4 regions of the Desulfosporosinus paludis genome follow, and region 2 is predicted to be linked to each of the others. Evidence: riboswitches for the same ligand, from Rfam matches in the RefSeq annotation. Region 2 holds a riboswitch; each other region holds the start of a gene.
The links. A riboswitch is a leader RNA that binds a small molecule or an ion and turns the genes downstream of it on or off. The one in region 2 is predicted to bind cyclic di-GMP.
Positions count from the first base shown of each region.

Region 1: it holds a riboswitch for cyclic di-GMP, as region 2 does, so the genes downstream of both, VZF35_RS08905 (chemotaxis protein CheW) here and VZF35_RS05405 (OFA family MFS transporter) in region 2, are expected to answer to the same signal.
Region 3: it holds a riboswitch for cyclic di-GMP, as region 2 does, so the genes downstream of both, VZF35_RS10580 (sodium:proton antiporter) here and VZF35_RS05405 (OFA family MFS transporter) in region 2, are expected to answer to the same signal.
Region 4: it holds a riboswitch for cyclic di-GMP, as region 2 does, so the genes downstream of both, VZF35_RS17695 (YitT family protein) here and VZF35_RS05405 (OFA family MFS transporter) in region 2, are expected to answer to the same signal.

Region 1 is NZ_CP144211.1:1,738,769-1,741,877, reverse strand. Features, by position in the region: gene VZF35_RS08920 (hypothetical protein) at 1-69, shown strand, start outside; gene VZF35_RS08915 (autorepressor SdpR family transcription factor) at 255-545, shown strand; gene VZF35_RS08910 (SdpI family protein) at 532-1,200, shown strand; cyclic di-GMP riboswitch class I at 1,348-1,432, shown strand; gene VZF35_RS08905 (chemotaxis protein CheW) at 1,518-1,988, shown strand; gene VZF35_RS08900 (hypothetical protein) at 2,019-2,609, shown strand; gene VZF35_RS08895 (hypothetical protein) at 2,627-2,833, shown strand; purine riboswitch at 2,939-3,040, shown strand.
Region 2 is NZ_CP144211.1:1,056,752-1,059,860, forward strand. Features, by position in the region: gene VZF35_RS05400 (methyl-accepting chemotaxis protein) at 1-352, opposite strand, end outside; gene VZF35_RS05405 (OFA family MFS transporter) at 504-1,721, opposite strand; cyclic di-GMP riboswitch class I at 1,939-2,021, opposite strand; gene VZF35_RS05410 (glycine zipper domain-containing protein) at 2,244-2,648, shown strand; gene VZF35_RS05415 (heavy metal translocating P-type ATPase) at 2,719-3,109, opposite strand, start outside.
Region 3 is NZ_CP144211.1:2,092,517-2,095,625, forward strand. Features, by position in the region: gene VZF35_RS10570 (IS1182 family transposase) at 1-73, opposite strand, end outside; gene VZF35_RS10575 (manganese catalase family protein) at 210-1,019, opposite strand; cyclic di-GMP riboswitch class I at 1,211-1,325, shown strand; gene VZF35_RS10580 (sodium:proton antiporter) at 1,424-2,698, shown strand; gene amrS (AmmeMemoRadiSam system radical SAM enzyme) at 2,713-3,109, opposite strand, start outside.
Region 4 is NZ_CP144211.1:3,555,330-3,558,438, forward strand. Features, by position in the region: gene VZF35_RS17690 (ABC-F family ATP-binding cassette domain-containing protein) at 1-1,416, shown strand, start outside; cyclic di-GMP riboswitch class I at 1,485-1,571, shown strand; gene VZF35_RS17695 (YitT family protein) at 1,830-2,690, shown strand; gene VZF35_RS17700 (hypothetical protein) at 2,723-3,013, opposite strand.

The DNA.
Region 1 (3,109 bases), 680 kb from region 2:
GTAGAGGAAGATGAGGCCGAGGCCAAATATTATAAGATTCAGAGGCTTTTGCTCGGCTGTTTACTTTAAAAAATGGGTTCATAAATGAGCTAAGCAAAAACTTACGTTCTAGTATTAGAGCTGACGTAAGTTTTTTGTTATTTCTTAGATTTTCCGCTAAAGGGGCTTCTCTTTTTCGAAAAAGAGAGTATAATACGATTAAAAGGTTAGATAATTATCTAAATGTCTAATCTTATTTTAAGGAGCGTGATTCAATGCTTAATCTGCCGTTTAAAGCGCTTGCTGATCCTACAAGGCGGAAGATTATTCTTCTATTGAAAGAGCATGATATGACAGCAGGAGAAATCGCAGAACAATTTAATATGACCAAGCCCAGCATTTCACACCATCTTAATACCTTAAAACAGGCCTTATTAGTCACTGATGAGCGAAAAGGCCAAAATATCTACTATTCTTTAAATACGACAGTGTTTCAAGAGGTTATTAATTGGTTTTTTAATGCCGGTCATGTCAATGAAGGAGGACTTAACGATGACGAAACTTAGCAGTTTGTTAAAAAAAGATTGGCCGATTCTGCTTCTAATTGTCTTGGGTTTTGCCCTGGGCGTTTATTTTTATCCCTCCCTTCCAGATAGAGTGCCAATTCACTGGAACGCCCAAGGAGAAGTCAATGGGTATGGGAGTAAATTATTTGGAACCTTTGGGATTCCCTCAATCATTTTAGGTTTGTATATTATGTTTGTGGCACTTCCCTTTATCGATCCGAAACGTAAGAATTATAGCTCCTTTGAATCAACGTATCAGTTTTTGAAATATTTACTGGTTATCTTTTTCCTGGGCATGGAACTGATAACCTTGCTCATCGCTTCAGGAATGGTTGTTAATCGACCTATTCTGATTCAAGTCATGATTTCGCTGCTCTTTATTTTGTTGGGGAATGTCATGGGAAGGCTTAAGCATAATTATTTTATGGGTATTAAAACCCCTTGGACTCTTGCTAGTGAAGAAGTCTGGAGAAAGACTCATAGGCTGGCTGCTCCGTTGTGGGTCTTCGGCGGGATCATTAACATTCTCTTAGCTTTAATGGGAATGACGTTCAATGGCATTAGTTTTATTATAATTTTAGCAGTTATTGCGATTGTGCCGATCGTTTATTCCTATTTAGCCTATCGTGAACTGGGCATTCCTAAAAATCATTAAGATCTCTGACATTCTTTATTGGGAAGTTAGTGTCGAGAAAAAAGTTATAACGAGGAAAATAAAAAGTCGAATTAGTAGATTCGACTTTTTATTTTGACTAGGGACAATTTTCAGATATTTGTGATATAATATCTAAAAAAACTTCGAAGTTGTAAAAGGCAAACTTAGTGAAAACTAATGACGCAAAGCCATGGGTCGTACAGGTTAAGCTGACGATCGTCAGGTCGCCAATTGTAAAGCTTGCCATGCCCTTTTTTAGGGTTTGGCATTTTTGGTTGGCCCACGGAACTAGTTCAAGGAAGAGAGGGGTTAGGCTCATGGACGAAGTGAAACAATTCATTCAGTTTAAACTTGGGCTACAGGATTATGCCGTAGAAATGCGTTGTGTTCGGGAAATTATTAAACCTGTGGAGGTTAAGAGACTCTTAGGTGCACCTGAATTTATCCAAGGGATTGCTAAAGTCCGTGATGGGGTAGTTACTATAGTGGATTTGAGAAAAAAATTTGTAATACCTCCAACGGATGAAGGAGAACCCCGGATCATCATCTTTGAGTCAAGTGAGGAAAAGGAGAAGGAGAAGGTTGGCCTGTGGGTGGATGATGTGGTTGAAATTCTAGAGAGCAGTGCCTTAGAAAAAATCCCCGGTATTATCCACAGGGGAGCTATTCAAGAAATCATCAAAACGGAGGAAGATATTATCCCAGTCATAGATGTTACGCAACTCTTTTCTCATGAGGTTGTAACATGGTTGGGGAGCGATAATTTCGAAGAAGCAATCGTTGAGTGATATAAAGATAAATTAAAGGAGGAATAACAAATGATTGAGGATTATAAACAAATGGTTGATGTGGTTTTTGAGACTGATTTTGGCAAAACCTCAGTTTTTCTTTTTGATCTTGAAAAATATATCTATATTAGAATGGGTTCAGTCATTATGTTGCCGCTTAAAGCCGGTGACCTTTTACCGCCAACCTCTACGTCATTCGAATGCCTTAAAACAGGTGAAAAAGTTGAAAGACAGGTAGGTGCAGAATCCTTAGGGGTTGCGTACACTGGAGTCGCTTATCCCATTAGAGAAAGTGGTGTAATTATCGGTGGAATAGCCGTAACAGGTTCCAACGAAAGAGAATACGCCCTGCAAAATTTACCGTCTTTGGCTAAAGACCTCTCTGAATCCTTAGAACAGGTTTCTGCGGCCATCGAAAATATAGCTATATCGACTCAAGAACTTGCTGATGGGGGACAAGCTCTGACCCTCCAATCACAAGAAGTTAATGAGAAGGCACTGCAAATGGAAGAAGTCGTGGAATACATTAATTCCGTGGCTAGTGACACGAAGGTTCTCGGTTTAAATGCATCGATAGAGGCTTCCAGAGCGGGGAAGCCGGAAGGGGGTTCGCAGTTGTAGCCTCGGAAATTCGGGCGATGGCGGTATCGAGTGCGACGTCTGCGAAAGACATCCGTAAGATTATTGGAGGAATTCAAGGCTTGGTCGGCAAAATGACCCGCGAATTGGAAAAAGTCGGGGGAAGTACTCAGGAAGTTTCTGCTGCAGTGGAAGAAATAGGAGCAACGATCGAATCTTTGTCCTCCTCGGCTAATGCTTTATCTGCTTTGGCTGAAAAGATCTAGTTTGTCCCTGGGCTTTTATAGCGAAGAATCGAACGTTTTAAATATATTAATATAAAACGTTCGAAGAACATATTGACCTGCGTTGGAATTTCTTGTAGAATAACCCTTGTGATAAATAAATATGTTCATATAGTCGCAGAGATAAGGTCTGCAAGTTTCTACCGGACTGCCGTAAATGGTCCGACTATGAGCGAAGTACCTAGCAAATGGACGCTAACTTTTAAGAAAGTTAGTTGAACTTATCCAAGGGCTTATCAAAACACGACATTCACAAAG
Region 2 (3,109 bases):
CATGAAAAACGCAAGTACCATCAATTGTATCTCCCCAATAATATCCTTGCCCGTCATCGCCGTAGCGCATGCTTGTCATAACGTTGACCGCCAGTTGTTTGGCCTGTGCTTCAGTAAGGCTACCTTGCTGTTCTTGCTGATATATTCCATTTAAAGTGCTAATAGCTTGTTGGGTGACAGAGCGAAGCTTTTGGTCATAACTTTCATTCAGAGTTTTCGTATAAAGATCGATACTTTTTTGACTATTATCTTCAATACTTAAGATGTTTATTGTTCCTACTAAAACCGCAACTAAGGCATACACAATAATTAGGATTAAGATACTCCGGTTAAGCTTTACTTTTCTTAACAATTGTCCCTCTCCTTCTTTTTCTAGCCATAATTCGGCTAAGTTATAGTTTTTATTTTCCTATCTCTTGATACTCATCTCCTATTACCTTTATTTCTTTCCTAGCCCATCATTTAATCGAGTATGTAATATTAAAGTTAGTAAAATTATAAATTTAGGAGAGCGATGAATTATAACACCCCTTAACGTCTATAACATTTATAGTATGTTTTGGAGGTTTAATCATCGAAACAAGAATTATTGAAACTAAAGTTAATCCGCCTATAACTAGAAATGTAGGCCTTAATCCTCCGGTTACTGCTGCTATAAACAACCCTGAAAGTGCTCCAAATCCAAAGCCCTGATATATGATGCCATAATTTTTCATTTGCTTATTTAAACCAAAAAATTCACCAATAATAGGAGGAAATAAGGTTATGTTTCCTCCAAAGCTAAAAGCAATTAAGATGACACAGATAGAGAAAATTTCAAAGTTCAAATGCACAAAACTTAAAGCGAATACTGCAATCATTGTTAATGAAAGTGTGAAAATTACTACTTTTAGTCTGCCTACTTTATCAGATAAAGCCCCTAGTAAGATTCTCCCAGTAGTATTAAATATCGCTACCATAGCTACAGCATTCGCAGCTACAGTCGGATTAAGTCCAGCCAATTGGACACCTATATCCTTAACAATCCCAATTAGGTAGAGACCGCTCATGCATGCTGTGAAAAACACAATAAATAAAGTATAAGCTTCCTTCGTCTTTATCATTTCTACTACAGAAAATTCATGATCTGAACCACTCTTAACACTCGAAGTTACCACTGGTGCGTCCTTTAATAATTGAGCACCTGCAAGAATCAAAACCATAGCTATTATTCCCCAATATAAAAATGCTTCAGAAACTCCCTTATAATTAATCAAAGATTCGAGTACATAGTTAAAAATTATGCTGCCGATTCCATATGCCCCGTTTGAAATACCTGATATAAGACCCTTCTTCTCTGGAAACCACTTGATACAATTAGAAATCAAAGTAATGTAAGCAATGCCGTCAGCAGCACCGACTATAATACCGGCCGTTATATATAAAGTAGAAAGTGACGTTACTCTAGATGTTGCAATTAAACCAATTCCTAATAATAAACCTGCAATTGATACAAGTTTTCTAACCCCTAGATTATCTTGAACTCTTCCTGCAGCTAAGGTAGCGAAAGCTAATGCAAAACTCGTAATTGAAAACGTAATTGCTACTTCACTTAGTCGCCAACCATATTTATCCACTAATGGCTGATTAAATAGACTCCACGTAAAGATTGATCCCAACCCCAATTGGGCAATTACTGTACCTAATAAGATTGTCCATCGATGCATGGACTTATTTTTCATTGCCTTTATCCCCTTTCAATTTTTTAAGCGATCATTTCGATTGTTCAAAACATCTTTTCACACCATAAAAAGATAATTTCCGGCCCTATTGCGTTTTAGAATAGATTGAAATGAACCATGTGAGCATCCTCCGCTCGAATTTTATTCCCCCTGCTATAACAGAAATCGCCATCCACACAGGAATGGCGATAAAGGCTTTGCAAAAACAAAGTAGTTTGTCGGTAACCCGGCTGTCTTCAGTAATCTGGAAGACCCGTGGCTTTGCGTCCTTGGCTTTCACCAAGTTTGCCTTTATCGTTTATATTTTATTCAATCCAATTATAGCAACCTATCGTTAAGAAAATAGGCAACCAATGTAAAGATATGGTTAACCTTTAATTAAGAGAATTGAGCTTATGCCTTGGTCCTTTGCTGTTCTTGGTTTATTTAAATAAGTCTTGAATTATTTTTATGGTAACCACAAATAATACAATAGAAATTTACGTTTCAAATACTTTCTTATAAGAAAGGAGTTGAATTCTTTTGTTTAAAGGTATATCGGAAGCAGTTGGAGAATCTTCATTTTTGGGTTTAGTCCTCGCCGGTACAGCAGTCGTTGTATTAGCACCAGCAATGAAAAGTGTTTTGCGCGGTGTTGCATTAGCTACAGCAAAAGGAGTAGTATCAATTACGGAAGGAACTGCCGCTTTAGCCTCAAATGCTAAAGAAGGTTGGGAAGACGTAGTAGCTCAAGCTAAGGCCCAAAAGGGCAATTTAAACAGTAGCACTATCGTTGGGGCAGGAGCAGGTGGGGCTATCGGTGCTTCAATCGGGGGAATGGCTGGACCAGCCGGCGCAGCCATCGGTGGAGGTTTAGGTAGTGTTACGGGAGCTTCTGTTGGCAGTGAAATGAATAACGATACTCAGAAAAATCAACCAAAAGACTAACTAACTTAAATCTTACTTTATAAACTATGAAAAAGTAGCAAGAGGATCCCACTGGGATCCTCTTTGGCTTTTAAAACCACCTTTGATAACTTGTATTGAATACCGTAACGATTGTTCCAATTTCACCAAGAAACGCAGCACTAACATGGTTAATCAAGCCACCGGCACCAAGACCTAAACCTAACACATTTAATCCAATAGCATAATTGATGTTTTGCTTCGCTACTTCTTTCGTTTTTTGAGCTAAGAGAAATGCATCTACAAGCACCTGAGGATTCTGAGTAGTTATTACGATTCCCGCAACTTTTGCCGCAGAATCTGCTCCTTTTTTACCCCAAGATATTCCAACACTTGCTTCGGACATAGCTAGTGCATCGTCAATCCCGTCCCCCAGCATAGCTACTCTATACCCTTGCTTCTTAAGATCTTTAATAAATTCAGCTTTCTGACTAGGATTCATT
Region 3 (3,109 bases), 1.0 Mb from region 2:
TAAATGGTAGAACTAATTGATAGTGTCCACTTAATTCAGTATAATTTTTAGAGTGTAATTTGGTTGTTAGCATAACTCAAATTATACGACAACTGCGGGTTCTTTGGGACCTGCAGTTTTGTTTCTAGTAGGAAAAAAGGGGCGTTGCTTACGAACTATTTTAGTTCGTTTTGCAACGCCCCCCCGTTTTATTAACAAGAGTAACGATTTCAATGTTTTGGTTGCTGAGGTGGCTGAGGTTGAGAATACTGAGGATTGTTGCGTGTGTGATCCATGTAACCCGGAGCAACTTCCCGCTGCCCGGCAGAGTTCGGATCTTTGCCGTATTGGGCCGGCCCTCCATATTTTTCATTAGGATTTTCCTCATAAGAAAACTCATTTCCTTGATTCCAAGGACCACGGCTGTCTCCCTGACCTGTAGACATATTCATGTATTTCTTGGAGAAATCGGAATCCCTGAAGTCTTTGTTGACTCCGGTTCCCGTTAAAGTATTGATCGCCTGCATAAACGAGAAGTTATGAGATTCCTCTCTGCTTAGAAGGAAGCGAATCATGTCTTTAACCCCGGCATCATCTGTTTGTTGTAAAAGCCGTTCATAAATGAGCTTAGCTCTTAATTCTGCACCGGCATTTGCGGAAAGATCCGTATAGATGTCCCCCGTAGAGTTGACGAAATTAGATGTCCAAGGTACGCCCGCTGAGTTCACCAAGAGGGGGCCGCCTCCGAGTAAGGCCATATGATTGGCAGCAAAATCCTTAGGGATACTGTCCACCGGCCCGATCAACATCCCCAAGGCCTCTCCTACCATTTCTAAATGGCTTAATTCTTCGGCTGCAATGTCTTGCAGCAAATCTCGAATTTTTGGATCATTACATCCTAAACTCTGTGAGAAATACTGCATGGCTGCTTTAAGTTCGCCATTGCCTCCCCCGAATTGCTCCAACAATAAAACAGCGAAGCGAGGATCTGGTCGATCAACATGTACCGTATATTCCATATCTTTGACATGTTTAAACATTGAGCCATTGCCTCCTTATTTCAGTAGATTAAATTCATCTCCTCAATTTTTATTATTAGATCAAAGCCAGAATTTTATCCGAATATTAATGGATTGATTACAGCCCATCCTTCTTACAAACTTGACGTTGTAAGACTCTTCCTGGTATACTAGCAATGTTTCATGTTCAAAACAAATTTGATAAGATGTTGTTTCGGTTGGGGTAAACTTCGCGAAAGCGGAGGACGCTAAAGCTATGGATCTAAGGTTTAAGGCAGAACGTTATTCTTACGCTTTGCGTTACGCTAAGATCGCCAGGCTACAAGCTAAACTTCTCTGGGGAGAGTTGTTATTATTAACGGCTCTCCTTTTTTATTTGCCAATTGAGCTTGAAATTATCGGCTCTGATTTATGGAGGGTTGAAAATGTTTCTTTGGATTGCAGTAAGTATTTTCATAGTTAGTTATTTCTTTATCGTCACTGAAAAATTCCCGCGAGCAGTGACCGCAATGTTTGGTGCCTCATTGATGATCATCTTGGGGATTCTTACTCAAGATAAGGCCATCGAACACATCGATTGGAATACCTTAGGGTTGCTGGTTGGCATGATGCTGATCGTTGATCTTACTCGCCGCTCGGGTGTTTTTTCCTTTCTGGCTATCTGGGTTAGTAAAAAAGTTAAAGGGAACCCCATGTTGCTAATGCTCGCCATCTCTTTGCTCACTGCTCTTTTATCGGCACTTTTAGACAACGTTACTACAGTTTTACTGATTGTCCCCATAACTTTGTCAATTGCAGACCAATTAGAGGTCGACCCCATTCCTTTCCTTTTCAGCCAAATCCTCATGAGCAATATAGGAGGAACAGCAACTTTAATTGGAGACCCGCCTAATATTATGATTGCCGGACAAAGCGGTCTGAGTTTCATGGATTTTATCCTCAATCTTGGTCCGGTAATCACCATCATTTTAATCGTTACTTTATTCCTGTTTTACCTCATGTATCGCCGCAAGTTGATCACTAGAGATGAATTAAAAATTAAACTCTTGGCCCAAAACGAATGGGACCAGATTAAAGACTTTGCCTTACTCAAAAAAAGCCTTGCCGTACTATGTTTAGTAATTTTGTCTTTTTCTTTCCATTCTATCCTCCACCTGGAAACTGCGACCATCGCTCTCAGCGGAGCGATGCTTTTAATGATCTGGACCCGCGAAGAACCAGAAGATATATTCTTAGCGATTGAATGGCCTACGCTCTTTTTCTTTACTGGTTTGTTCATCCTTGTCGGGGGACTTGTTGAAGTCGGAGTTCTTGACCGTTTGGCAGAGTGGAGTATGAGCTTGACCAAAGGAGATCCGCTCTTCTCGGCGCTTTTAATTCTCTGTATATCCGCACTGCTTTCCTCATTCCTTGACAATATCCCCTACGTGGCAACAATGATTCCCCTGATCCAGAAACTTGCTTTGCTCAGTCAGCTTACTCCAGCTGAAACCCAACCCCTCTGGTGGGCCTTAGCCCTAGGTGCCTGTCTCGGTGGAAACGGCACCTTAGTCGGAGCCTCGGCGAATCTCATCGTCGCTGGAATTGCCGAAAAGAACGGACTTAAAATACGCTACAGCCAATTCTTTAAAGTAGGTTTTCCTTTAATGGTACTTTCAGTTTTAATTTCGGCCTCATATCTAATCATTCGTTATTTTTAGAGCTTACTGTTTCATTAGAATTTTCCAGAAATTCCTTCACCACACTTTGGGCAACACCCCTGGTTCAAGCGGTTAACTATAACAGGCTCGCGCTGAATCACAACTTCACCGCAATGCGGACAAAACGTTGTGCTCCCACCCCTGACATTTCCAAGGTAAACATAGGGAAGCCATTCCTTGGCGATTTCGCCTAAACGATCTAGAGTCTTTCGCTCTGTCGGTGGAACCGAGAGACGATAAGCCGGATGGTAACGACTCAGATGCCAAGCCAAGGGGATGTTCAGATTATGCAGCCATCGTGACAATTCAGTGAACTCTTCAGGATCATCATTGGCCCCAGGAATGACCAAAGTCGTAATTTCCAGATGAACGCGCCCAGCTATGCGCTCAACATTATCCAATACCCAGGAC
Region 4 (3,109 bases), 2.5 Mb from region 2:
ATCATCACGGGGAAATTAATGCCGGATAAAGGGAAAGTGGAATGGTCCAATCGAGTTACTGTCGGATATCTAGATCAACACACAGTTTTAAGCAAAGGGAAGACAATTCGAGATGTTCTCAAGGAAGCTTTTCAAGGAATGTTTAATTTGGAAGCCGAGATCATGACTTTATATGAGCGCATGGGCAGTGTTTCCGAAACAGAAATGGACAAACTTTTAGAGGATGTTGGGGAGATTCAGAGCATTTTAGAACACAATGGGTTTTATACGCTCGATGCCAAAATAGAAGAGGTCGCCAATGGATTAGGTTTGGGGGAAATCGGTCTTGATAAAGAGGTAACGGACTTAAGCGGAGGACAGCGAACGAAGGTTTTGCTTACAAAGCTTTTGCTTCAGAGCCCAAGCATCTTGATTTTGGACGAGCCGACAAATTTCTTGGATGTGGAGCACATAGAGTGGTTAAAACGCTATCTTATTAACTATGAAAATGCCTTTATTCTTGTTTCCCATGATGTCCCATTCTTAAACGATGTGATCAATGTCATTTATCATGTGGAAAACGCTAATTTGACTCGCTACACTGGAAACTATGAACAATTCATGCAGCTCGCCGAAACGCGCAAGCAACAGGAGATTAAGGCTTATGATAAGCAGCAAAAAGAAGTTGATCGCTTAGAGGATTTTATCGCTCGAAATAAAGCAAGGATTTCAACGACAGGCCGAGCAAAGAGTCGTCAGAAACAGTTAGATAAGATGGATTTACTGGAAAGACCCAAGGAAAAGATCACTCCGACGTTTAAGTTCCGAGAAGCGCGGGCGGCTGGAAAGGTAATTTTCGAAGCGAGAGAGATTGTTCTGGGTTATGACGAGCCCCTAACTCGGCCTTTGGATTTAACTCTTGAACGAGGTCAGAAGGTTGCGATTCGCGGGGTTAATGGTCTGGGGAAATCCACGCTTCTCAAGACGCTTCTTGGCTACATCGAACCGATTTCTGGGGTAGTTGAACTTGGAGATTACCTCTATCCAGGTTATTTCGAGCAAGAGTCGAGCCGAAAGAATGAGAAGACGGCTCTAGAGGAAGTTTGGGATGAATATCCCAGCATGGCGAATGCTGAAGTTCGGGGCGCCTTAGCTAGGTGTGGTTTAACCAGCGAGCATATTGCCAGCAAAATGATGGTGTTGAGTGGGGGAGAAAACGCTAAAGTCCGCTTATGCAAACTGATGCTCAAAGACGTGAATTGGCTGGTCCTGGATGAGCCAACCAATCATCTGGATGTTGAGGCTAAAGCAGAGCTGAAGAAAGCGATCATTAACTATAGAGGGACTGTGCTTGTCGTTTCCCACGAACCTGAATTTTATGAGGATTGGGTGACGGATGTTTGGAACTTGGAAGAGTGGACTACAAAGATAGTCTGATTAGTGACTCAATCCGTCAAAGCTGCTGCTAAGCTCAAGGATAACTCAGCTCCTCTGCCAGCGAATTCAAGACGTAGTAGCAAACTTGCTGAAAAGTAAGGACGCAAAGCCATGAGCCTAAGGTGTGGCTACACTATGACAGTCTGGTTGCCAAAGTATGAAACCCTTCAGATACGGTTTTAGCTGTGGCATTTGATGTCACAGCTTTTTGTATTTTTTAATCTTTGGATACCAGTCATGGACAAGCGGCTGCTATAGAAGAAATTACAGCAAGTATTGAGGAAATTACTTCAATGTCAGAGGAATTAGCAATATTGCCAAGATGTTATAGTTTTAGTAAGCTTGATAATAACTGGGTATTTATGTATAATTCAGGTTGCCTAGGTCTTTGGCAGTATACAAGGGGGAGTTGCATGACACGAAAAAGAAACAAATTGGTTAACATTTTCAAAAAGTATGCTTTCCTGCTTATTGGATCCATACTTGCAGCAATCGCTCTGGAGATATTTCTAGTCCCCAACGACATCGTTGATGGGGGTATCACGGGAATTTCTATTATGGCCAGCCACTTGACAAAGCTGCCTCTGGGAGCCTATATTTTTACTCTTAATATCCCTTTTTTAGTTTTAGGTTACTATCAGATTGGAAAGACATTTGTTTTGTCTACCTTGTTTTCAATCACGACACTTTCAATAGGAGTTAGTATCTTACAGCCGGTACCAGGATTAACGAATGATATTTTACTTGCCGCAGTATTCGGCGGTATCATCCTCGGCATTGGAGTAGGATTGGTTGTCCGATATGGAGGCTCTCTCGATGGAACAGAAATTGTAGCAATTGTTGTTTCGAAACAGACCGGGTTTTCAGTTGGTGAGGTTGTCATGTTTTTTAACATCTTCATCCTGAGCAGCGCTGGATTATTATTCGGTTGGGATAGAGCTATGTATTCCCTAATAGCCTATTTTGTCGCCTTCAAAGTAATTGACTTAACGATTCAAGGATTGGATGAATCTAAAGCTGTTATGATTGTTTCAGAAAAACCCGATGAAATTTCATCAGCACTGCTGGCTCGTTTAGGCAGAGGGGTAACTTTCTTAGAAGGTAAAGGCGGGTATTCCGGACAAGCAAAAGGCGTAGTATATTCTGTGATTACCCGTTTAGAGATCGCTAAACTGAAGTCAATTATTGATGAGATAGATGAAGATGCCTTTGTCACGATTCATGATGTTCATGATGTAATTGGCGGAAAACTAAAGAAAAAGGCGATACACTAACTGTATCTCGTATATAATGTTTGGAGTTCAAATTAATAATTCGGATTGCTCCAAAACTTTACAAACTCTATCAAGTGTTTTCCTTCATCCGTAAGTATTTTCCCTTTTCCATGACACTCTTTACAAATAAAAAACATGGGTTCAAGTGGTTGACCTTGCCCTGCATTGTCGTCGACAATTTTTAGTTTTTGAGAATCTACGGTCCGAGACAAACCCTTAAGGCCATTGTGCATATCCCAGTACGGTAACCATGCGGGGTTATCGATCCTGCCAAGTCCAGAACATTTTGGGCATGGTCTGTCAAGTGCATTAAGGTCAATCATTTATCCTACCTCCTGCATAAATTGAATATTCTTCATATTCCTCCTAATACTTCTTTTTCCTGCTTATTTTAGAAATAATAGGTATTAATGATACGA